DNA from 3 places in the Streptacidiphilus sp. BW17 genome. Region 1 is predicted to be linked to each of the others. Evidence: riboswitches for the same ligand, from Rfam matches in the RefSeq annotation. Region 1 holds a riboswitch; each other region holds the start of a gene.

Region 1 (7,739 bases):
GTCCGGGCGGGCGAGTTGACGGCGACCCTAGCCGCCGAGCAGATCCTCGCCGCCTTCGACGGCGTCAACTCCGCAGATGCCAGCGAAAGCTGATGTCCAGTCATGAGCTGCGTCATACATTCCGTCATGCACTCCGTCATGTGCTGATCCTGGGCGGCACGACCGAGGCCCGGCTGCTGGCAACGGAGCTTGCGGCATGGTCTGCCGCCCTACGGGTCACCACATCGCTGGCAGGCCGCGTGGAGCAACCGGCGCTGCCGGACGGGGGCGTGCGCGTCGGCGGGTTCGGCGGCGCGGACGGTCTGGCCGCCTGGCTGCGCGCCGAGCGGGTGTCGGCTGTGGTGGACGCCACGCATCCCTTTGCCGCCGGGATCAGCGCCAACGCCGCCCAGGCCGCGGCCGGGACCGGCGTGCCGCTGCTCGTGCTGCGCCGCCCGGGCTGGCAGCAGGTCGCGGGCGACCGCTGGCACCTGGTCGCCTCGGTGTCCCAAGCCGCGGCCCTGCTACCGGAGTTGGACAGCGCGGAGTCGGGCAGCCGGGTCTTCCTCACCACCGGTCGCAAGGACCTGGCCCCGTTCACCGGCCCCGACCGGCTGCCCGCGCTGGACCGGCTCCGGTTCCTGATCCGCTCGGTCGATCCACCCGAGCCACCGCTCCCGCCGGGCGTCGACGTGGTGCTGGACCGCGGCCCGTTCACCCTCGACGGCGAACGGGCGCTGCTGCGGCACCACCGGATCGGCGTGCTGGTCACGAAGGACAGCGGTGGCGCGGCCACGGCCCCGAAACTGACGGCGGCGCGGGAACTCAGCCTGCCCGTCGTCGTGGTCCAACGACCGCCCGCGCCTGCGGGCGTGCCGGTGGCAGCGGACGTCGCGGCCGCGCTGGCATGGCTGGCGCGTCTGGCTCGTCCGCAACTCACCTGACCCGGACGACCCCGCCCTGACCTCAGCGTACGGTCGCCGGAACCGATCCGGAAGAATCATCCCCATGCGGCACATCAACGTCATCGGCATCGGCGCGGGCGACCCCGACCACCTCACCCTCCAGGCGGTCAAGGCGTTCGCCCGGACCGACGTCTTCCTCCTCCTCGACAAGAACGACCAGCGGCAGGAGCTCGTCCAGCTGCGCCTGCGCATGATCGAGGAGCACGGACGCCCCGGCCACAGGCTCGTCCAGGTCCCGGACGCCGAGCGCGACCGCAGCACCCCCGCGTACCGGGAGGCGGTCCACGACTGGCGGCGGCGCCGGGCCGAGCTGGTGGCGGGCCTGATCGCCGAGCACATCGGCCCGGACGGCACGGGCGCGCTGCTGGCCTGGGGCGATCCTGCCCTCTACGACAGCGTCTCCGCCGTCCTCGACGAGATCCTGGAGCAGGACCCCACCGCCTTCAGCTACGACGTCATCCCCGGCATCAGCAGCCCCTCGGTGCTCGCGGCACGCCACCGCACCACGCTGACCCGGGTCGGCCGCCCGGTGCGCATCACCACCGCCCGCCGCCTGGCCGCCGACGGCTTCCCGCCCGGTGCGGAGGACGCCGTGGTGATGCTGGACGGGAAGGCGGCGTTCAGCAGGATCGATCCCGAGGGCGTCCACATCCACTACGGCGCCTACCTCGGCACCCCGGACGAGATCCTGGTCTCCGGCCCGCTCGCCGAGACCGCCGAGGAGATCTCCCGCCTGCGCCAGGAGGCCCGCGAGGCCAAGGGCTGGATCATGGACAGCTACCTGCTGCGGCGTAGGGAGGACTGACGTCGCGTCACGGCGTCAGGCGTCACGGCGTCACGGGGCCACAGGTTCCAGCCGCAGTCGCCGGACCGGCCAGGGAGGCGGCGGCTCGGCCGGGCCGAACCAGACACGGACGTCCTCTCCCGCGCGGACCGGCAGGAGCGGATAGTCGTTCTCGGTGTGCTCGGTGCGGTGCAGCGCATGCCGGGGGCCCAGGTGCCGCGCGGCGTACGCGTCGAAGTCGGCCACGACCCCGGGGTGGCAGACGGTGGTAAGGACTTCACGCGTGCCGGGCGTCGGCGTGAAGCCCGGGCCGCGCAGCAGCAGGACGTCGTCGCTGTCGACCATGGTGGCGTTGGCCGCGTCGCGGTGCTCGCGCCAGACCGGGCCGGTGTAGAACGCCTCCAGCGAGCGCCGACGGTGTGCCATGTTCGGAAAAGCGCGCAGCCAGACGAAGCGGTCCGGGTCGTCCAGGTCGCGGAAGCGCCCGCCCACGGTGATGCCGACCGCCTGCTGGCCGGTCACGAACTCGCGCTCGAAGAGCTCGATCAGCGTCTCCCGCGCGCCGGGATGCAGGGTGTACTGCCGGAGTTCGACGATGTTCATGCGCCGGGCCGCCAGGTACGGGTGCGGGTGCGGGTGAAGTCCATGGTCCAGTTGAGCTCCCAGGTGCGGCCCCCGTCGGCGGAGAACTCCTGCTCCCAGCGGGCGGTGTCCGGGCCGAGGCGCTGCCAGGTGAAGTGCACCCGGATCGGGCGGCTGTCGTAGGTGTCATCTCCGTAGAAGTCGCCACGGTCACCGGTGAAGCCGCCGACCACCGGCGGGTCCAGCCGGCCGGTCCTGCTGTCGGACCAGTGGATCGACCACTGCTTCGTTTCGCGGTCGAAGAGCCGTAGGGACACGCCCTGACGGCCCAGGGTGGGGAAGGTGATCTCGTCGATGTTGCCGGCCCCTCCGAACAGGGGCTGGATCACCGAGTGACCGGGGAACTCCTCCCAGATGTCCGCGTCGGCGTCGCCGAGTGGTGTGGTGAGACGGCGGTTGGCCACGTCCCAGGAGCCGTGCAGGAAGTCGAAGTCGTCCATGTGACGCAGGTTAGGCACGCTCCACTGACATCTCCTGTCAGTGGATGTGGATACTGGGCGACATGCGCGCGAGCCGACTGGTGACCCTGCTTCTGCTGCTCCAGAACCGGGGCCGGATGACGGCCCGCCAACTGGCCGAGGAGCTGGAGGTCTCCGTCCGCACGGTCTACCGGGACGTCGACGCGCTCGCCGCCGCCGGCATCCCGCTGTACGGCGAGGCGGGACACGCGGGCGGCTACCAGCTGGTCGACGGCTACCGGACCCGGCTCACCGGGTTGACCCCGGACGAGGCGCAGGCCGCGTTCCTGACGGCGCTCCCGGACGCCGCCGCCCAACTCGGCCTCGGCGAGGCGCTGGTGACCGCCCAGCTCAAGCTGCGGGCCGCACTTCCAGCGGAGCTGCGCGAGCAGGCCGAGCGGATCCGGCGGAGCTTCCTGCTCGACGCCCCCGGCTGGTACGGCGAGGCCGAGAGCACGCCTCACCTGCCCGCGGTCGCCGCCGCGCTCTGGGCGCGGCGAGCGGTCCTCATGCGGTACCGGCGCTGGCGGGCGCCGGAGGAGATCGAGCGGCGGGTCGAGCCGTACGGGCTGGTCCTCAAGGCCGGACGCTGGTACCTGGCCGCCGGCGGGCCGTCCGGGATCCGCACCTACCGGGTCGACCAGATCCTCGAAGTCCATATGCTGGATCAGGAGTTCGCCATCCCGGACAGGTTCGACCTGGCCGCGCACTGGAGCAGCAGTCTGGCCGACTTCCACACCCGGCTGCACACCGGGGAGGCCCTGGTCCGGCTCACCCCGGAGGGCGCCCGCCGCCTCGGCGTAACGGCCTTGGGCGACGGAGCAGCACAGGACGGATGGACCGAGACCCGGGTGCCCATCGAGTCGATCGACCACGCCCACCAGGAGTTCCTCCGGCTCGGCGCGGACGTCGAGGTCCTGGCACCGGCCGAACTCCGCGACCGCATCACCGAGACGGTGCGTACCCTCGCCGCCCGGTACCAGCCGACGTCCGCACCGTCCTCGGCAGTGAATCAGACACCTGCTTAGATGTGCAGGCTTGTACCCGAGCCCCCGCCACCTCTAGGCTGCCGAAGGTCCCCTCACTGCGCGGGGACAGTGCAGCGTCAGCGAAGTCCGGTGAGAATCCGGCGCTGTCCCGCAACGGTGAACCCCTCGGCACGAGTGAGGGCAAGTCCGGTCGCCTGGCGTCGCACTCCTGGAAACCAGCCTCGCAGGAAGGTCGGTCCGGACCGGGCCCTCCGGGAGTCTCCGACCAGGCCGCGCCGACCTGTGAGCGTCCCGAGGAGGATGCCCAGTGTCCGCGTTCGTCGCCAAGCTACAGATGGTCCGTCAGTCCCTGAGTCCCGCGGAATGGACCAGGATCGGGGTGATGTCCCTGGTGATTCTGCTGCTGAACGGCGTCGGCTGGGGCATCTACATCTTCACTGTGCTCCCCCACCACTTCCACTACGACAAGCTCGGCGTCGGCCTCGGCGTCGCGTTCACCGCCTGGACGCTGGGCGCGCGTCACGCCTTCGACGCGGACCACATCTCCGCGATCGACAACTCCACCCGCAAGCTACTGGCGGACGGTCAACGTCCCCTGGCCAGTGGCTTCTTCTTCGCCCTCGGCCACTCCACGGTCGTCTCCGCCGTAGGCGTCGGCATCACCGTCGCCGCCAAGGCCGTCTTCGGCGCGATGGTCGACCCGAACTCGACCTACGAGACGCTGGGCGGCATGCTCGGCACGCTCACCTCCGCCGGGTTCCTCTACCTGATCGCCGCGCTCAACCTGATCGTGCTCGCCGGGATCTTCAAGGTCTTCCGCGACATGCGCCGGGGCACCTTCGACGAGGAGGAGCTCGAAAGGCAGCTCCAGGCGCGCGGGCTGATGTGGCGCTTCTTCGGCCGCTTCATGCGCTCCATCAACCACACCTGGCAGCTCTTCTTCGTGGGCATGATCTTCGGCATCGGCTTCGACACCGCCACCGAGGTCGTCCTGCTCGCCGCCACCGCCTACGCCGCCACCGCCGGGCTGCCGTTCTACGCCGTGCTGGCGCTGCCGCTGCTCTTCTCCGGCGGCATGATCCTCTTCGACACCTTCGACGGCTTCTTCATGAACTTCGCCTACGGCTGGGCCTTCGCGCGACCTGTGCGCAAGGTCTACTACAACCTCGTCATCACCGGCCTCTCCATCGCCGCCGCTTTCCTGATCGGCACCATCGAGGTGCTCGGCGTACTCACCAGCGAGCTCCATCTCACCGGCGGCTTCTGGGACTTCATGGCCAACTTCGACATCAACAAGGCCGGCTTCGTCATCGCTGGGCTGTTCGCCCTCACCTGGGTCGTCGCGCTGCTCTACTGGCGTTACGGCAAGATCGAGTCCCGCTGGCAGACCGGTCTCGCCGGAGGGACGGAGGCCGCTCCTGCCGACGCCGCAGCGACAGTCACGGCCACCGAGGCCTGAGCCCGCCAACTGACCCTGCACATCCGCTCACCTGCACGGTGTTGCAGATCACCGGGCAGCGGGGGTCCAATGGGCCCCATGCATCTCGTTCCCACCGAGCGGGCCCACCGCAGGGCCATCGACGAACACAGCGTCTGCACGGCCATCGAAGGCATCGGCGAGCCCGATCAACTCCCCGTCTGGGCCGACCGTTTCGCGCTGCTCGGCGAGCCGCACCGGCTCGCCGTGCTGCTGGCCGTCCACCGGGCCGGTCCGATCGCCGTCACCGACCTGGCCACGGCGACCGGTATCGCCGACACCGCCGTCTCGCAGATCCTGCGCCTGCTACGCGCCGGTGGCACGGTCGCCGGGACGAAGGACGGCCGGATCGTCCGGTACGAACTCAAGGACGCCCACCTGGCGGCGATCCTCGACCAGATCCGTCCCGAACCGGCCGTCCTCGCCCGGGAGCTGCACCACAGCGCCACCTGAGCGCGCCGGAGGCCGTCCCGGGTCAGCAGGAGATGTCGCCCGGGCCGACGTCCGTGCCGAGCATCCCGGTGAACTGCTTGTACAGGCTGATCCGGTCGTTGCGCTCGTCCGGGTTCTTGCCGTTGCACTCCGGGTCGCCGTTGATGTTGCGGATCGTCTCGCCGAAGCCCCGGCCGTTGACCATCGCGTCGTGGCCCGTCATCGTCCCGGCACCGCGCTGGGTGTTCCAAGCGTCCCTCCGCGTACCTGGGAGCACCCGTGGTGGCGTCAGATCTCGCCATCGGCGACCGTGTCCGCCCCGGAACGCGCGCCGGACGGGAACCCGTCAGCGCCGGTGTGCCGCGCCGGGGTTGCTCCTCGCCGCGCGGAGGAACTCGCGGTTGAGGGTGGCGATGCTGGTCAGCGGGATGCCCTTGGGGCAGGCCGTGGTGCAGGCGCCGGTGTTGGTGCAGCCGCCGAAGCCCTCGGCGTCCATGGCGCCGACCATGTCCAGCACCCGGCTCTCGCGTTCCGGCGCGCCCTGCGGGAGGACGCCGAGGTGGGTGATCTTGGCGCTGGTGAAGAGCATCGCCGAGCCGTTCGGGCAGGCTGCCACGCACGCGCCGCAGCCGATGCACTCGGCGTGTTCGAAGGCGAGGTCCGCGTCCGGCTTGGGGACGGGGGTGGCGTGGGCCTCGGGAGCGGAGCCGGTCGGAGCGGTGATGTAACCGCCGGCCTGGATGATGCGGTCGAACGCCGAGCGGTCCACGACCAGGTCCTTGACGACCGGGAAGGCGGTGGCCCGCCACGGTTCGATGTCGACGGTCTGGCCGTCGGTGAAGTGGCGCATGTGCAGCTGGCAGGTCGTGGTGGCGCGTTCCGGGCCGTGCGCCTCGCCGTTGATGACCAGCGAGCACATGCCGCAGATGCCCTCGCGGCAGTCGTGGTCGAAGGCGACCGGCTCCTCGCCGCGCTGGATCAGGTCCTCGTTGAGGACGTCGAGCATCTCCAGGAACGACATGTCGGGTGAGACGTCCTGGACCTGGTAGGTGACCATGGCGCCGGGGGCGTCGGCGTTGCGCTGGCGCCAGATCCGCAGGGTGAGGTTCACGTGTAGCTCCGCTGGGTGGGGTGGACGTACTCGAAGACCAGGTCTTCCTTGTGCAGGACGGGCGCGCTGCCGGTACCGGTGAACTCCCAGGCGGCGGCGTAGGAGAACGCGTCGTCCTGGCGGGCGGCCTCGCCGTCGCGGGTCTGCGACTCGGTGCGGAAGTGCCCGCCGCAGGACTCGGTGCGGTGCAGCGCGTCCAGGCAGAGCAGTTCGGCGAGTTCGAGGTAGTCGACGACGCGGTTGGCCTTCTCCAGGGACTGGTTGAGCTCGTCGCCTGCGCCAGGGACCGTGATGCAGCGCCAGAACTCCTCGCGGATCTCCGGGATCCGGGCCAGCGCCTTGCGCAGCCCGGCGTCGCTGCGGGCCATGCCGCAGTACTCCCACAGCAGTTCGCCGATCTCGCGGTGGAAGGAGTCGGGGCTGCGGTCGCCGTCGTTGGCGAGCAGCCGGGCGAGGCGCTCGGTGGTCTCCCGGACCACCGGGGCGACCTCGGGATGGTCCTCGGTGACCAGTCCCAGGCTCGGGTTGCGGGCAAGGTAGTCGTTGAGCGTGGTGGGGAGGACGAAGTAGCCGTCGGCCAGGCCCTGCATCAGGGCGGAGGCGCCCAGGCGGTTGGCGCCGTGGTCGGTGAAGTTGGCCTCGCCGATGGCGAACAGGCCCGGGACGGTGGTCTGCAGGTCGTAGTCGACCCAGAGGCCGCCCATCGTGTAGTGGATCGCCGGGTAGATCCGCATGGGGACCTGGTAGGGGTCCTCGCCGGTGATCCGCTGGTACATCTCGAAGAGGTTGCCGTACTTCTCGGCGACGGCCTGCCTGCCCAGCCGCCGGGTCGCGTCGGCGAAGTCGAGGTAGACGCCGAGCCCGCCGGGACCGACGCCGCGACCCTCGTCGCAGACGTTCTT
Region 2 (7,739 bases), on a different contig from region 1:
ACGGTGCCAGGCATAGACCGCCAGCGCGACGACGACAAAACTGACGGCGTTCACCGTGAACACCACGGCCGGGCCGGAGACCGCGACGAGCAGGCCCGCCAGCGCCGGGCCGACGGCTCGGGCGACGTTGACGTTGAGGCTGTTGAGGGACGCGGCCTGCGGGATCAAGTCGCGCGGGACCAGCTCCGGCTGGATCGCCTGCCAGGCGGGGTTCGTCATCGCCTGACCGCAGCCCATGAGGAACGTGAGCAGCAACAGGACCGTGGGCGTGGCCAGCCCCGCCCCGGTCAGCCCGGCGAGCACCCCGGCGAGCACCGCCATGGCCGTCGACAGCCCCAGCAGAATGTGCCGGCGGTCCAGCAGGTCCGCGAGCACGCCCGCCGGCAAGGAGACGAACAGCACGGGCAGCAGGCTGGCCGCCTGCACCGCCGAGGTGAGCAGCGCCGCGTTGTGCTGGTGCACCAGCATCCACTGGGCCCCCACGGTCTGCATCCAGGTGCCGATGTTCGACACCATCTGGGCCAGCCACAGCAGGCGGAACGCCGGCACCGCCATCGGCGCCCAGGACGACTGCCCGTAGCCCTGCTCCGCCTGCTTCCCCATGGGTTCCCTCTCGGACTGGTCCGGCACCGGTCCGGCACCGGTCGATTCTCCCGCCGATCGGGGTCCGGCGCCGCCCCGCCACGGGGGTGCCCGGCCGGGGATCGCGGCGCAGTGCTAACCTGCCTGAGCCAAAAAATCTGCGCAGCCATGCAGGTTTCCGGCAGCGTGCCAGGCAGCGAAGCCGGTGAAGCCCGCACTGCGGGTCATTCCGGCGCTGTCCCGCAACTGTGAGGGCCCTCTCCACGCGGCCCGAAGCCAGGTCGCCTCCTGCCGCGCTACGACATCGGCCCTCGTGGGAAGGGGCGGTCCGTTTCTGTCGGCGCGCGTCCTGCGCCGCTCGTCGACGGATTGGCTTCTTCCCGTCCCTCGGGAGGAAGCACCACCATGGCTCACTCGTCTGTCCGGCCCCGACCTGCTCGGCGCACCCGGATCGTCCGCGCTGTCTCGACGGCGACCGCCGCGCTCGCAGCCGTGGCCGTCGTCGCCGGCTGCAGCTCCACGAGCTCCGGCAGCGCCGACTCCTCCGCCTCCTCGTCCTCGACGAGCGCGTCGTCGGCCGCCGCGACGTACCCGGTCACGGTGAGCGGCTCCAACGGCAAGGTCACCCTCAAGACCCAGCCGAAGCACATCGTGTCGCTGTCGCCGACCGCGACCGAGGACCTGTACGCGGTGGGCGCCGGCAAGCAGGTCGTCGCGGTGGACTCGGACTCCAACTACCCGTCCGGCGTGCCGACCACGAGCCTGAGCGGGCTGACCCCGAACATCGAGGCCATCGCCAAGTACAACCCGGACCTGGTCATCGCCTCCCAGGACTCCGGTGGCCTGGTCGCCGGGCTGACCAAGCTCGGCGTGCCGGTCCTGATCGAGCCCGCCGCGGCGACGATCAACGACGTCTACACGCAGATCGACGCGATCGGGCAGGCCACCGGTCACACCGCCCAGGCCACGCAGACCGTCACCGGCATGAAGGCGTCGATCACCGCCTCCGTCAAGCAGGCCGGCGCCGATCACGGGAACCTCAGCTACTACTGGGAGGTCAGCGCCAACCCGTACTACTCGGCGACCTCCACCACCTTCGCCGGGCAGATCGCCTCGCTGTTCGGCCTGAAGAACATCGCCGACAAGGCCGACAAGGCCTCCGACGGCGGCTACCCGCAGCTGTCCGCCGAGTACATCGTCTCGGCCCAGCCGCAGCTGATCTTCCTCACCGACAACCAGTCCGCCGACGGCGGGCAGAGCCCGGCGGTCGTCGCGGCCCGACCCGGCTGGTCCGGTATCCCGGCCGTGAAGAAGGATCAGATCGTCGGCCTCAACGACGACATCGCCTCGCGCTGGGGCCCGCGCCTGCCGCAGCTGGTCGCCCAGATCGCGCAGGCGATCGAGAAGGCCCCCACCAAGTGACGCACGGCGGACGGTAACGAGGTAACGGTGACAAGAGGCGGAGTCCGCCCGCGCACCCTGCGCGCCTACGGCATCGCGGTGGTGTTCCTGGCCGCCGCGGTGCTGGTGGGCGCCATGGCCGGAGCGGCGGACCTCAACCCGCTGGCGACGGCCGACGCGCTGCTGGACCGGCTGCCGCTGGTGCACCTGCCGCAGCAGCTCAGCCAGTTGGACCGCGCGGTGCTGTTCCAGATCCGGCTGCCGCGCGTGGTGCTGGGCGCCCTGGTCGGCGGGGCGCTCGCCCTCGCCGGTGCGGGCTACCAGGGCGTGTTCCGCAACCCCCTGGTCGACTCGTCCCTGCTGGGCGCGTCGGCCGGGGCGGGCCTCGGCGCGACCGTCGCCATCGTCTCGCTGGGCGGCGCGAACGCGGCCACCGTGCCCGTGGCCGCGTTCGTCGGCTCACTGGCCGGGGTCGCCCTCGCCTACCTGGCGGGCGTCACGGCCAGACCGGGGACCGCCACCCTGCTGCTCGCGGGCCTGGCGGTCTCCATGTTCCTGACGGCCGTGCAGACCTACCTGCTGCAGCGCTCCAGCCAGGACATCCAGCAGGTCTACTCGTGGCTGCTCGGCTCCCTGTCCGCCGCCACCTGGGGTCAGGTGACGCAGATCCTGCCCTACCTGGCGGTCTCCACCGCCGCCGTGCTGCTGCACGGCCGCCACCTCGACGTGCTGTCCGTCGGCGACGAGGAGGCCCGCTCGCTCGGCCTGCGCCCCGGGCGGATCCGGCTGGTCGTCGTGGCCGGCTGCGCGCTCGCCGCGGCGAGCGCGGTCGCGGTCAGCGGGCTGATCGGCTTCGTCGGGATCGTCGTGCCGCACGCGGTGCGCCGGCTCGCGGGCACCTCGTACCGGCTGGTCCTGCCGCTGTCGATGCTCTTCGGGGCCGGATTCCTGGTCCTCGCCGACACCGTGGCCCGCACCGTCGTCTCACCGGCCGAACTGCCCATCGGCGTCGTCACGGCGCTGATCGGCTCACCCGCGTTCGTCTGGATCCTGCGCTCCACCCGGTCGGTGCGCACATGACCGGCCGTGCCCCCGCGCCCGACCACGCCACCGCCCCGCACGGGCTGGAGGTGAGCGGCGTCGACGTGGACCTGGACCGGACCCCGATCGTGCGCGAGGTGTCCTGTGCTGTCGCGCAGGGCGGCTGGCTCGCCCTGATCGGGCCCAACGGCGCGGGCAAGTCGACCCTGCTGCGCGCCGTCGCCGGGCTGCTCCCCCATCGCGGCACCGTCGCCGTCGACGGCTCCCCCGTCGGGCACCTGCGCGCCCGGGAGCGGGCGCGGTTGATCGGCTACGTGGCGCAGAACCCGCTGCTGCCGCCGGACATGACGGTCCAGGAGTACGTGCTGCTCGGCCGCACCCCGCACCTCGGCTACCTCGCGAGCCCCGGCGAGCGCGACCGCGAGTCCGTGCAGCGCACGCTGGAGGGACTCGACCTGAGCCACTACGCCGAACGCCGCCTCGCCCAGCTCTCCGGAGGCGAGCGCCAACGCGCGGCGCTGGCCAGGGCGCTGGCCCAGGAACCTCGACTGCTCCTGCTCGACGAACCGACCTCCGCACTCGACCTCGGCCACCAGCAGCACGTCCTCGACCTCGTGGACGACCTGCGCCGCACCCAGGACCTGACCGTGGTCACCACCCTGCACGACCTGACCACGGCGGCCCAGTACGCGGACCGGCTGGTCCTGCTCCACCAGGGCCGCGTCGAGGCATCCGGCCCACCCGCCGAGGTCGTCACCCAGGACGCCATCGCGCGGGTGTACGCCGCGCGTGTCTCGGTGACGACGGACTCCGACGGCCGCCCGGTGGTCACCCCACTGCGCGGTGCCCGGAACTGACGTTCGATGCGGGTCTGCGGTCGCCGCGGCCCCCGTGTCCGGTTCTCGCAGATGCGAGGCGATGTCGTGGTTCAGCTGGGCTAATACGAGCGATACCTCCCGGATGTCCTGGCATGTCAGGTTCTATGCTCGGCGGCGACCGTCCCACACGACAGGGAGACCCATGGTGCGCCGCTCCGCCGCAGCTGCCGTTGCCGCCGTTCTTCTGGCCCTCAGCGCCTGCTCCTCCCGTGGTTCGACCACTGCTTCGTCAAGTCAGTCCGCGTCCGCCTCGCCGTCCGTCACCGGAACCGTGACCGTCTTCGCCGCCGCCTCACTGCAGAACACCTTCACCGAGCTCGGCAAGATGTTCGAGGCGGTCCATCCCGGTACCCACGTGGTCTTCAACTTCGGCGGCAGCGACACGCTTGCGGCCGGCATCGTCAACGGAGCACCAGCCGACGTCTTCGCCGCAGCCAGCCCGGCGACCATGAAGACGGTGACCGACAAGGGCGACGCGGCCGGAACCCCCGTCACCTTCGTCAGCAACGAGCTGGAGAGCGCCGTCGAGCCCGGCAACCCGCAGCACGTGGCCTCACTGCAGAACCTCTCCAACCACGCGCTCAAGGTCGTGCTCTGCGCCAAGACCGTGCCGTGCGGCGCTGCCGCCCAGACCGCCCAGACCGCCCTGGCCGACGGCCACGTCACGGTCACGCCCGTCAGCTACGAACAGGACGTCACCTCGGTCCTCACGAAGGTGGAACTGAAGGAGGCCGACGCCGGGCTCGTCTACCAGACGGACGTCAAGAGCGCGGGCAGCAAGGTCACCGGCGTCAACTTCCCCGAGGCCGCCTCCGCTATCAACAACTACCCGATCGCGACGCTCGCCCACGCCCCGAACGCCACCGGGGCCCAGCAGTTCGTCGCCCTGGTCGAGTCGCCCGAGGGGCAGAAGGTCCTCACCGACGCGGGCTTCAAGAAGCCCACGACGTCCTCCACCTCACCGTCCCCCTCCGCCTCGTAGCGTCTTCGGGCCGGGTGCGCCGGAGCCCGGCTCGCCCGGGCGCTCGACCAGGCAGACCAGGGCAGACCGGGCATGTACATGCGCTGGTTGATCACCCAGTTCGGGCAGGCCTGGTTGGTAGACCCGCCCACTCGTTCTGCCTGGTCAGAGGTTGCTTCAATCGCCGTGTCGAACAGTCGAGGACGGTGATGAGGCGTGGACCTGAACACGGTGGTGGAGATGCGCGACGCACGGAGTCGTGACATCTGGCGCCCGGGTGACGCCTGGCTCGGGGGCGGCACGTACCTGTTCTCCGAGCCGCAGCCGCACATCCGCCGACTCGTGGATCTGAGCCGCATGGGCTGGGAGCCGATCCGGCTGACGTCGGCCGGAGACCTGGAGATCGCTGCGACGTGCACGATCGCCGAGCTGTCCCGCTTCGCCCAGGGCGCCGACTGGGCGGCGGCGCCGCTGGTCGAGCAGTGCTGCCGGGCGTTTCTGGCCTCCTGGAAGATCTGGAACATGGCCACCGTGGGCGGGAACCTGTGCAACGGGCTGCCCGCCGGGCCGATGATCTCCCTGACCGCCGCCCTCGACGGTGTCTGCGAGCTGCAGTCCCAGTCCGGCTCCAAGCGCGAGGTGCCGGTCGCGGACTTCGTCGTCGGCGCCGGGGTCAAGGTCCTGGAGCCCGGTGAGCTGCTGCGCTCGATCACCGTGCCGGCGCGCGCGCTGGCCCGCCGGACCGCGTTCCGGCAGGCGTCGCTGTACGGGCTCGGCCGCTCCGGCGCGCTGCTCGTCGGCACCCGTGATCCGATCGACGGCGAACTGGCCCTGACGGTCACCGCCTCGACGATCCGACCGATCCAGCTCCGCTTCGCGCTGCCCCCCAACGCCGCCGCGGTACACGAAGCCCTCGACTACGGCATCCGGCCGGACGAGTACTACGACGACATCCACGGCCTGCCCGAGTGGCGGCGGCACATGACCTTCCGTTTCGCGGAGGAGATCCGCCGCGAACTGCTTCAGGAGGACGGGAGATGAGCTTCTCCATCCGCGTCAACGGCGAGGACTTCGACGCCGAGCCCAGGGCGGGCCAGTGCCTGCGCACCTATCTGCGCGACCGCGGCTGGTTCGGGGTGAAGAAGGGCTGCGACGGAGGCGACTGCGGGGCGTGCACCGTCCAGGTGGACGGGGATCCGGTGCACAGCTGCCTCTACCCGGCGCTGCGCGCCGAGGGGCGGTCGGTGGCCACGGTCGAGGGGCTCGCCAAGGACGGCGAACTCCACCCGATGCAGCAGCAGTTCCTCGACGCCCAGGGCTTCCAGTGCGGGTTCTGCACGGCCGGCTTCCTGATGACCACCTCCGCGAAGGGCTTCGACGAGGACAAGCGCGCGGACCTGCCGCGGGCGCTCAAGGGCAACCTGTGCCGCTGCACCGGGTACCGCGCCATCCAGGACGCGATCTGCGGCGTCAAGCACACCGAACGGCCGGACGCGGGCCAGGCCGTGGGCCGCAGCCTCGGTGCGCCCGCCGGGCCGCAGGTGGTGACCGGGACCGCGCGCTACACCTTCGACATGGAGATCGAAGGGCTGCTGCACATGAAGCTGCTGCGCTCCCCGCACCCCCACGCCCGGATCGTGTCCATCGACACCTCCGCCGCACTGCTCGTCCCCGGCGTCCACGCGGTCCTCACCCACCACGACGCGCCCGACAAGCTGTACTCCTCGGCCCGGCACGAGCACCCCACCGAGGACCCCGACGACACCCGCGTGCTGGACGACGTGGTCCGCTTCGTCGGACAGCGGGTGGCCGCCGTGGTCGCCGACAGCGAGGGAGCCGCCGAGGAGGGCTGTCGGCGGATCGTCGTGGAGTACGAGCAACTCCCGTACGTCATCGACCCGGAGCTCGCCATGCTGCCGGGCGCGCCGGTGATCCACCCGAAGGGACCGGAGTCGCGCATCTTCCGCGCCCAGGACAACGTCTGCGGTGAGGTGCACGGCGAGATGGGCGACGTCGAGCAGGGCTTCGCCGAGGCCGCCGTCGTCTACGAGGAGACCTTCCAGACCCAGCGGGTCCAGCACGCCAGCCTGGAGACGCACGGCTGCGTCGCCTACTTCGAAGAGGTCGACGACGCCGGCGAGGACGGTGGCAGGGACGGTGGCCGGGAGCGCCTCGTGGTGCGCTCCAGCACACAGGTGCCGTTCCTGACCCGGCGCGCGCTGTGCGACCTCTACGACCTGCCGATGGAGAAGGTGCGGGTGGTCGCCGGGCGGGTCGGCGGCGGCTTCGGCGGCAAGCAGGAGATGCTCACCGAGGACATCGCCGTCCTGGCCGCGCTGAAGCTGCACCGGCCGGTCAAGCTGGAGTTCACCCGTCCCGAGCAGTTCTACGGCGCCACCACCAGGCACCCGTTCAAGGTCACGGTGAAGGTCGGCGCCAAGAGCGACGGGACCCTGACGGCGCTTCAGTTCCGGGTGGTCGCCAACACCGGCGCGTACGGCAACCACGGCCCCGCCGTGATGTTCCACAGCGTCGGCGAGTCGATGGGCGTCTACAAGGCCCCGAACAAGAAGGTGAACGCCTACTCGGTCTACACCAACGGCGTTCCCGCCGGGGCGTTCCGCGGCTACGGCCTGGGCCAGGTCACCTTCGCGCTGGAGTCGGCGATGGACGAACTGGCCCGGCGCCTGGACATCGATCCGCTCGTGCTGCGCGAGAGGAACGTGATCGGCCCCGGCGAGCACATGGAGGGACCCTGCGGCGAGGAGGAGGACCTGCACATCGCCTCCTACGGCCTCGACCAGTGCCTCGGGGTGGTGCGCAACGCCCTTGCCGACGACCGCAGCGCCGAGCTGGCCCCCGAAGGCTGGCTGGTC
Region 3 (7,739 bases), on a different contig from region 1:
CTGCTCGATGTGCCCGGCGGCGGTCTGCGCCACCGTGCAGATCTCCTCCAGCTTGGCCCGCACGGCCCAGTGGCCCAGCGGGGTCAGCTCGACGCTGTCCTCGGGTCTGCGCACCAGCGCGCCCACGGCCGCGAAGCCCTCCAGCATCCAGCGCAGCACCGCGGCGATCTCCCCCGGCGTCGGCGGCAGCGCTGCGCCGGCACGCGCCTCCGCGTCGCGTGCGTCGGCGCGGATCGCCGAGACGGCCAGAGCGGCGTGCGGCACGGGTGAGGCGACGGTCGGGTGCAGGCCCGCATGCCACTGCTCCTCCATGCCGCGACGCAGCAGCTCCAGCAGCTCCGCCTCGTCGACCGGACCGGCCACCAGGTGCAGGAACGAGAGCAGTTGCGGGGCGTGGTCGACCGCCTGCCCCGCGAGCTGGGTCAGCGCCCGGTCGGGCACGGAGACCAGCAGCGTCCAGGCGTCGAAGAGCGCGGTCCAGCCGCGCAGGACGGCCTCGTCGTCGTGCTCCCAGGCGTGCAGTCGCCAGCCCGGCCCCGCGCCGCTGCCGCGCAGCTCGATCAGGCCGGTCAGCCGCGCCCGTTCCCAGGCCGCGACGGCCTGGTCCAGCGTCAGCGCGAGCGACTTCGCGGCGGCCTCGGCGTCGCCGGGCAGGAGGTCCCCCCGGCGGTCCACGGCCGGCAACTCGCCCGCCCAGTGCGCGATGCGGACTGCGTCCGCGAGCAGGCGCCGGGCGAGGGGCGCGAGGCGCGCCGGGGCAGACTGGTAGGAGGGGGGCGTGCGGCGCACCTGACCGGCGGGTCGGGGCAGTCTCGCTACGCGGGCATCACGGTCGCGCGGATTCCGGGACGTCACGCCGTGCAGTCTTCCCCGTCGCACGGCAACTTGTCACATCCTCAGGCGTGGCGCAGGTCAGGAGTGCGGCGAGGTGCGCGAGTGGCGCACGATTTGCGCCTACAACGGCGGAGGTTGGGCGTTGCGAGGCTTTTACTCCGGGTCGATACGGGGACATTTTTCGCTCCACGGGTAGGTGCACAACCAGGGGCGCGGGGAACTGCGCGACAAGCCACCGGCGTGCAGATGGTCCTCAAAGCGCAGGGCCATCCGCACAGGGTGGGTTACTCGCGCAGTTCCCCGCGCCCCTGGGCAAAGTGCAACCGTCCTCTCGGCAACCGTTAAAGGAGGGGCGTCAGGAACCGCCTCAGCAAATCCTCGTACCCGTGGGGATCCGCGTTCCACAACGCCTCGTGCTCGGTGCCCGGAAACTCCCGGTACAGGACGAGATCGTCCCTCCGCTCCGCAAGCCGCCGTACCGGTGCGATCGGGGCCACCGTGTCGTCCGGGCTGTGGAGCAGCAGCGCCGGCGCGGTCAGGCCGTCGCCCTCCGCCAGGCGGTCGAACGCCGCCGTGTCGACGCCGCTGCGGCCCTCCGCCGCGCGCATGCCGAGCTCCGCGAGGGGCTGGGGGACGCCGCGACGGGTGGCGCGGCGTCGCGCCGCCTCGCGCCAGTCCAGCACCGGCGAGTCCAGCACGAGCCCGCGCACGATGTCCCGCCACGCGGACCGCTCCGCCGCCTGCAGGGCCATCGTCGCGCCGATGCCCCACCCGTAGAGCAGGACCCGGCTCGCGCCCGAGTCGACCGCCAGGCGGATCGCCGCCTCGACGTCGCGCCACTCCGTCTCGCCGAAATGGCCCATGCCGTCCGGGGACGCCGGTGCGCCCGGGTCGTTGCGGTAACTGATGGCCAGCACCGGCATCTTGAAGTGTTCGAACACCGGCAGCAGCGGCAGCACCTGTCCCCGGTCCGCGCCGTCGCCGTGGATCGCGATCACCCACGGGTCGCGCAGTCCGGGCAGGTACCAGGCCGGCATCGGGCCGAGCTCGCCGCTGACGTGGGTGTCGGAGAAGTCCATGCCCAGCGCCTGCTTGGGGTCGCCGCGCAGCACCCACGGTGTCAGGACGACGGTCTCGCCCTCCTCCGGCAGCACGGAGCCGCCCGGCAGGACCTGGCGGATCACTGTCTGCGCGGTGGTGGAGAGGACCGGACCGATCACCACATGGCCGTCCGTGCCCCACTCCAGCGCCCAGCGGCCGTGCCGCTCGGTCTCCGGGGTCCGGGTCAGCTCGATCATGCCCGGCGCGACGGAGTGGACGCGCAGCCCCCCCGTCGAGGCGGGCGCCGCGCCGCTGGAGCGCACCGAGAGCTCGGAGACCACCCGTCCGACCGCCAGGGCGACCGCGCCCACGCCGACGGCGGAGACGGTGGCCACAGCGGCTGCCTTGCCCCAATGCATGTCGCTACCCCTGCTCCCCGCTGCCGCCGTACCGGCACGTGCTGCCGCACCGGAACCGCTGCCGCACCGGATCGTGCCGACGTTCTCTCCATCCCAGTACCCGCTGGGCGCCCGCGCCACCGGAGCGCGGCCGGACGGGAACACGGACGCGGGTGACCGCACCCTCGACGGTTTGTCCGGAAACCCGCGCAGGACCTTGACACTGTGTGCATTGCCGCTGCTCCCGGCCCTGGATAGCGTGCCCGAGCCGGCGGAGCCCGGCGCTCCGCACCGAGGCACCCGCTCCGCACCTCCTCAAGGAAGCAGGTCTCCCGTGGGCACCTCCGCCACCGCCAACGGCGGTGTCTCCTTCTGGTACTCGGCCATCGGCCTCCCCGACCCGCGACGGCCGCTGGACGGTTCGACGGAGGTCGACGTGGCCGTCGTCGGCGGGGGCTACACGGGGCTGTGGACGGCCTACTACCTCAAGCAGGCGGACCCCTCGCTGCGCGTCGCCGTGCTGGAGCAGCGCTTCTGCGGCTACGGCGCGTCCGGCCGCAACGGCGGCTGGCTGTACAACGGCTTCGCCGGGCGCGGCGTCTTCGCCAAGCACTACGGCAAGCCGCGCGCCATGGCGATGCAGCAGGCGATGAACGAGAGCGTCGACGAGGTGCTGCGCGTCTGCGACGCCGAGCGGATCGACGCCGACCAGGTCAAGGGCGGGGTCCTGGAGGTCGCCTACACGCCCGCGCAGGTCGGGCGGCTGGACGCGTTCGTCGCGGGCGAGCACGCGTACGGCGAGACCGAGGTGGAGCGGCTGACGGCCGCCGAGGCCTCGTCCCGGATCGCGGTCTCCGGTGTCCTGGGCGGCAGTTGGACCCCGCACGGCGCGCGGATCCAACCGGCCAAGCTGGTCCGGGGCCTTGCCGAGGCGGCGGAGCGACTGGGCGTCAGGATCTACGAGGGCACGACGGTCACCGAGATCCTGCCCGCCGTCGGCACGGCCCCCGCGCGCGCCGTCACCGACCAGGGCACCGTCTCGGCCCGGTACGTGCTGCGCTGCACGGAGGGCTTCACCGCCAACCTGCGCGGCGAGAAGCGCACCTGGCTGCCGATGAACTCCTCCATGATCGTCACCGCACCGCTGCCCGCCTCCTTCTGGGACTCCGTCGGCTGGGACGGCCGCGAGACGCTGGGCGACTTCGCGCACGCGTACATGTACGCGCAGCGGACGGCGGACGACCGGATCGCGCTCGGCGGACGCGGCGTCCCCTACCGCTTCGGCTCTCGCACGGACAACGACGGCTCGACGGCGGCGAAGACGATCGACCAGCTGACCGAGATCCTGACCGGCTTCTTCCCCGCAGCGCGGGGTGTCGCGGTCGACCACGCCTGGTCGGGCGTGCTGGGCGTGCCGCGCGACTGGTGCTCCACGGTCGCCGTCGACCAGGCGTCCGGCCTGGGCTGGGCCGGAGGCTACGTCGGCAGCGGCGTCACCACGACGAACCTCGCCGCGCGGACGCTGCGCGACCTGGTGCGCGGCGAGGCGACGGACCTGACGGACCTGCCGTGGGTGGACCACACGGTCCGCCGGTGGGAGCCGGAACCGTTCCGGTGGATCGGGGTGCACGGGCTGTACGCGGCGTACCACTTCGCCGACCGACAGGAACGCGGCGGGCGCGCGGGGACCTCCCCCGTCGCGAAGGTCGCGGACGTGATTTCCGGGCGGCACTAGAAACGGCACTGAACGTAGTCGCACCACCTGCGGGAACAAAGCCTCAAGCAATACCCGACGTGCGGATTCCGCCAGGGTGACGGACGCTGTTGGAGGGACGGATCGGGGTCCGTCCGGGCCTGCAGCATTCGACACCTTGGGGTGCCCATGTCTGTCTTCCTGTGCCTGCTTGTCGCCCCGCTGGGACTGATAGTCATCCTTGGCCTTTCCTGGTTCGAGGATCACGTCCTCAGCCCGCCCACGAGCCCCGCCGACCAGGTGGTGCAGAAGTCCGTCGAACTGCTCAAGCAGCAACGTCCGTGATCCGCGACACCGACCCGGTCGGTTGACGCTGCGTCCGGCGACATGGTGGGATCCTTACGCCAATCGGAGGCAAGGAGAGGAAGCCGGTGCAAATCCGGCGCGGTCCCGCCACTGTCACCGGGGAGCACCTGCGAACGACGGCCACGGCAGCACATCGCCGCTGGAAGGCCCGTAGGTGCGTCGATCCGGAAGCCAGGAGACTCTCGCCTTCGGATCGTCGATCCAGGGCGCGGACCCTGAGTGAGGACACGCAGCGGTGCGCAGCAGCGCGTTCGCGTACGGGGCCGTGGTGGGCTATGCCGCCGACGCCGTGTTCGGCGACCCCCGACGTGGTCATCCGGTAGCCGGGTTCGGGCGTTTCGCCGCCGCGCTGGAGCGGCGTCTCTACAAGGACCATCGCGGCTCGGGAGCAGTCTTCACGCTCGCCGCGGTCGGTTCCGTCGCCGGGGGCGCGCTGGTGACGGAGCGCACGCTGCGGCGCTCGCGCCCCGCTCAGGCGGCCCTCGCCGCCGCGTCCGCCTGGGCGGTTCTCGGGGGCGCGTCACTCGTCCGCGAGGCGCGCGGGATCGCGTCCGCGCTGGAGCGCGGGGACATCGAGGCGGCGCGCGAACGTCTGCCGCACCTGTGCGGGCGTGACCCGCGTCAGCTGGACGCGCAGGAGATCGCCCGCGCGGTCGTCGAGTCCGTCGGCGAGAACACCGCCGACGCCGTCGTCAACGCACTGATCTGGGGCGCGCTCGCGGGCGCGCCGGGGCTGCTGGCGTTCCGGGCCGTCAACACGCTGGACGCGATGGTGGGTCACCGCTCACCGCGGCTGCTGCGGTTCGGCTGGGCGTCGGCGCGGCTGGACGACGTGGCCGGGTGGCCGGGGGCACGGCTGACGGCGCTGCTGACCGTCGCGGCGAGCGAGGACCGGGGGCGCGCGTGGCGCGTCTGGAGGCGTGACGCGGGCGCGCACCCGAGCCCGAACGCCGGTCATGCGGAGGCTGCCTTCGCGGGCGCGTTGGGAGTGCGGCTCGGGGGCACGCTCCGCTACGGGGAGCGGGTCGAGCACCGACCGGTTCTGGGTGCGGAGTTGCGGCCGGTCGCGGTCGCGGACGTGGAGCGCGCCTGTCGGCTTTCACGCCGGGTGGGCGCGCTGGCGCTGGCGACCACCGTGACGGTCGCCCTGCTGAGGGGGACCAAGCTGAGGGGGGCAAAGAAGTGAGCGGGGCACTGCTGGTCGCCGGGACCACCTCCGATGCGGGCAAGAGCGTCGTCACGGCGGGTATCTGTCGCTGGCTCAAGCGACAGGGCGTCAAGGTCGCGCCGTTCAAGGCGCAGAACATGTCGCTCAACTCCTTCGTGACCCTTGACGGCGCGGAGATCGGCCGGGCCCAGGCGATGCAGGCGACAGCCGCGGGCGCCACGCCCGAGGCGGCGATGAACCCGGTGCTGCTCAAGCCGGGTGGCGACGGGCGCAGCCAGGTCGTGGTACTGGGCAAGCCGGTCGCCGAGGTCGGCGCGCTGGACTACCGCGAGCGCAAGCCCGCGCTGCTGCGGATCGCCCTGGACTGCCTCGCCGACCTGCGCGACCGCTACGACGTGGTGATCTGCGAGGGCGCCGGCTCCCCCGCCGAGATCAACCTGCGGGCCGGGGACATCGCCAACATGGGCCTGGCCGTCGCCGCCGACCTGCCGGTGGTGGTAGTCGGAGACATCGACCGGGGCGGCGTCTTCGCGTCCATGTTCGGGACGCTGGCGCTGCTCTCCGCCGAGGACCAGGCGCACATCGCGGGCTGGCTGGTCAACAAGTTCCGCGGCGACGCGCGCCTGTTGCAGCCCGGACTGGACATGCTGCACCGGGTGACGCACCGTCCGTCCCTGGGCGTGCTGCCGATGCTGTCGGGGCTGTGGCTGGACGCCGAGGACTCGCTGGACCTGGCCGGCGTGATGGCACGCGGCGACGCGGGCGGGCCCGTCGGCGCGGACGTGCTGCGGGTGTCGGTGGTGCAGTTGCCGCGGCTGTCGAACTTCACCGACATCGACGCGCTGGCACAGGAGCCCGGTGTGCTGGTCCGCTGGGCCACGCGCCGGGAGGAGCTCGCCGACGCCGACCTGGTGGTGCTGCCCGGCACCCGGGCCACGGTCGCCGACCTGGCGTGGCTGCGCGAGCGGGGGCTGGACCGGGCCGTCGCCGAGCGGGCGGCGCGCGGGCTGCCGGTGCTCGGCGTCTGCGGCGGGTACCAGATGCTGGCGCGGACGATCACGGACGAGGTCGAGTCGAAGGCGGGCAAGGTCGCGGGCCTCGGACTGCTGCCGGTGGACATCCGCTTCGCGGTCGAGAAGACGCTGGCGCGCCCGGTGGGCGAGGCCTACGGCGAGACGGTGCACGGCTACGAGATCCACCACGGCGTCGCCACCGTCTCCAGCACCGCCGCTGGCGGCGGCGAGCCGTGGCTGGACGGGTACCGGGCGGGGTCGGTCTGGGGAACCACCTGGCACGGCGCGCTGGAGAACGACGGGTTCCGGCGGGCGTTCCTGCGCGAGGTCGCTGCCGCCAGCGGGCGTGCGTTCGTGCCCGCCCCGGACACCGGCTTCGCCGCCGCACGCGAGGAACGGCTGGACCGGCTCGGGGATCTGATCGAGCGTCATGCCGACACCGACGCGCTGTGGCGGCTGATCGAGGACGGGGCGCCGGGCGGGCTGCCGTTCGTGCCGCCGGGGGCGCCGACGTGACCAAGAACTCTTCACCAACAAGCTCGACAAGCAAGGGAGTTGACCGGGTGGACCAGGACCAGCAGGCCCCGACGGAGCACGAGAGCGGGGGCCAGGATGCGGACGGAGCCACGGTCCTGCTGCTCTCCACCGCCGACACCGACCTGCTCGCCGCCCGCGCCTCCGGCGCGCGCTACCTGATCGGCAACCCGACCCGGACCGACGTCGCGACCGAACTCCCCGCACTGCTGGCCGACGCGGACGTCGCGGTGGTCCGGCTGCTCGGCGGGCGGCGCGCCTGGGAGGACGGGCTGGCGGCCATCGCCGCGTCCGGACTGCCGACGGTGCTGCTCGGCGGCGAGGCCGTGCCGGACGCGGAGCTGATGGGCATGTCGTCCGCCCCGGCGGGCGTGGTCGCGGAGGCGCTGCGCTACCTGGTCGAGGGCGGCATGGCCAACCTGGCCGAGCTGGCGCGCTTCCTCTCCGACACGGTGCTGCTGACCGGCGAGGGCTTCTCGGCCCCGCAGGCCATGCCGCAGTTCGGCGTTCGGGGGGCTGCGTCAATCGAGGCGGGCGAACTGCGGGACGGCCGCCCGACGGTGGGCGTGCTCTTCTACCGGGCGCACGAACTCTCGGGCAACACCGCGTTCGTGGACACGCTCTGCGCGCAGATCGAGGCCAAGGGCGGCAACGCGCTTCCGGTGTACTGCGGTTCGCTGCGTGGCGCCGAC

What was found. A riboswitch is a leader RNA that binds a small molecule or an ion and turns the genes downstream of it on or off. The one in region 1 is predicted to bind cobalamin.
Region 2: another riboswitch for cobalamin. It lies ahead of ABH940_RS08210 (ABC transporter substrate-binding protein); the one in region 1 lies ahead of ABH940_RS12015 (HoxN/HupN/NixA family nickel/cobalt transporter).
Region 3: another riboswitch for cobalamin. It lies ahead of ABH940_RS10620 (cobalamin biosynthesis protein); the one in region 1 lies ahead of ABH940_RS12015 (HoxN/HupN/NixA family nickel/cobalt transporter).

Annotation. Positions count from the first base shown of each region.
Region 1 is NZ_JBGCCR010000008.1:9,831-17,569, reverse strand. It holds gene meaB (methylmalonyl Co-A mutase-associated GTPase MeaB) at 1-93, shown strand, start outside; gene ABH940_RS12040 (cobalt-precorrin-6A reductase) at 93-923, shown strand; gene cobF (precorrin-6A synthase (deacetylating)) at 988-1,749, shown strand; gene ABH940_RS12030 (NIPSNAP family protein) at 1,780-2,331, opposite strand; gene ABH940_RS12025 (hypothetical protein) at 2,328-2,810, opposite strand; gene ABH940_RS12020 (helix-turn-helix transcriptional regulator) at 2,873-3,856, shown strand; cobalamin riboswitch at 3,894-4,034, shown strand; gene ABH940_RS12015 (HoxN/HupN/NixA family nickel/cobalt transporter) at 4,200-5,276, shown strand; gene ABH940_RS12010 (ArsR/SmtB family transcription factor) at 5,355-5,747, shown strand; gene ABH940_RS12005 (hypothetical protein) at 5,770-5,949, opposite strand; gene ABH940_RS12000 (succinate dehydrogenase/fumarate reductase iron-sulfur subunit) at 6,073-6,837, opposite strand; gene ABH940_RS11995 (fumarate reductase/succinate dehydrogenase flavoprotein subunit) at 6,834-7,739, opposite strand, start outside.
Region 2 is NZ_JBGCCR010000005.1:135,965-143,703, forward strand. It holds gene ABH940_RS08200 (MFS transporter) at 1-603, opposite strand, end outside; cobalamin riboswitch at 738-886, shown strand; gene ABH940_RS08205 (hypothetical protein) at 993-1,181, opposite strand; gene ABH940_RS08210 (ABC transporter substrate-binding protein) at 1,183-2,004, shown strand; gene ABH940_RS08215 (FecCD family ABC transporter permease) at 2,032-3,063, shown strand; gene ABH940_RS08220 (ABC transporter ATP-binding protein) at 3,060-3,881, shown strand; gene modA (molybdate ABC transporter substrate-binding protein) at 4,045-4,884, shown strand; gene ABH940_RS08230 (xanthine dehydrogenase family protein subunit M) at 5,080-5,904, shown strand; gene ABH940_RS08235 (molybdopterin-dependent oxidoreductase) at 5,901-7,739, shown strand, end outside.
Region 3 is NZ_JBGCCR010000006.1:292,792-300,530, reverse strand. It holds gene ABH940_RS10640 (hypothetical protein) at 1-855, opposite strand, end outside; gene ABH940_RS10635 (alpha/beta hydrolase family protein) at 1,176-2,294, opposite strand; gene ABH940_RS10630 (NAD(P)/FAD-dependent oxidoreductase) at 2,608-4,008, shown strand; gene ABH940_RS10625 (hypothetical protein) at 4,156-4,311, shown strand; cobalamin riboswitch at 4,341-4,534, shown strand; gene ABH940_RS10620 (cobalamin biosynthesis protein) at 4,568-5,518, shown strand; gene ABH940_RS10615 (cobyric acid synthase) at 5,515-7,029, shown strand; gene cobN (cobaltochelatase subunit CobN) at 7,149-7,739, shown strand, end outside.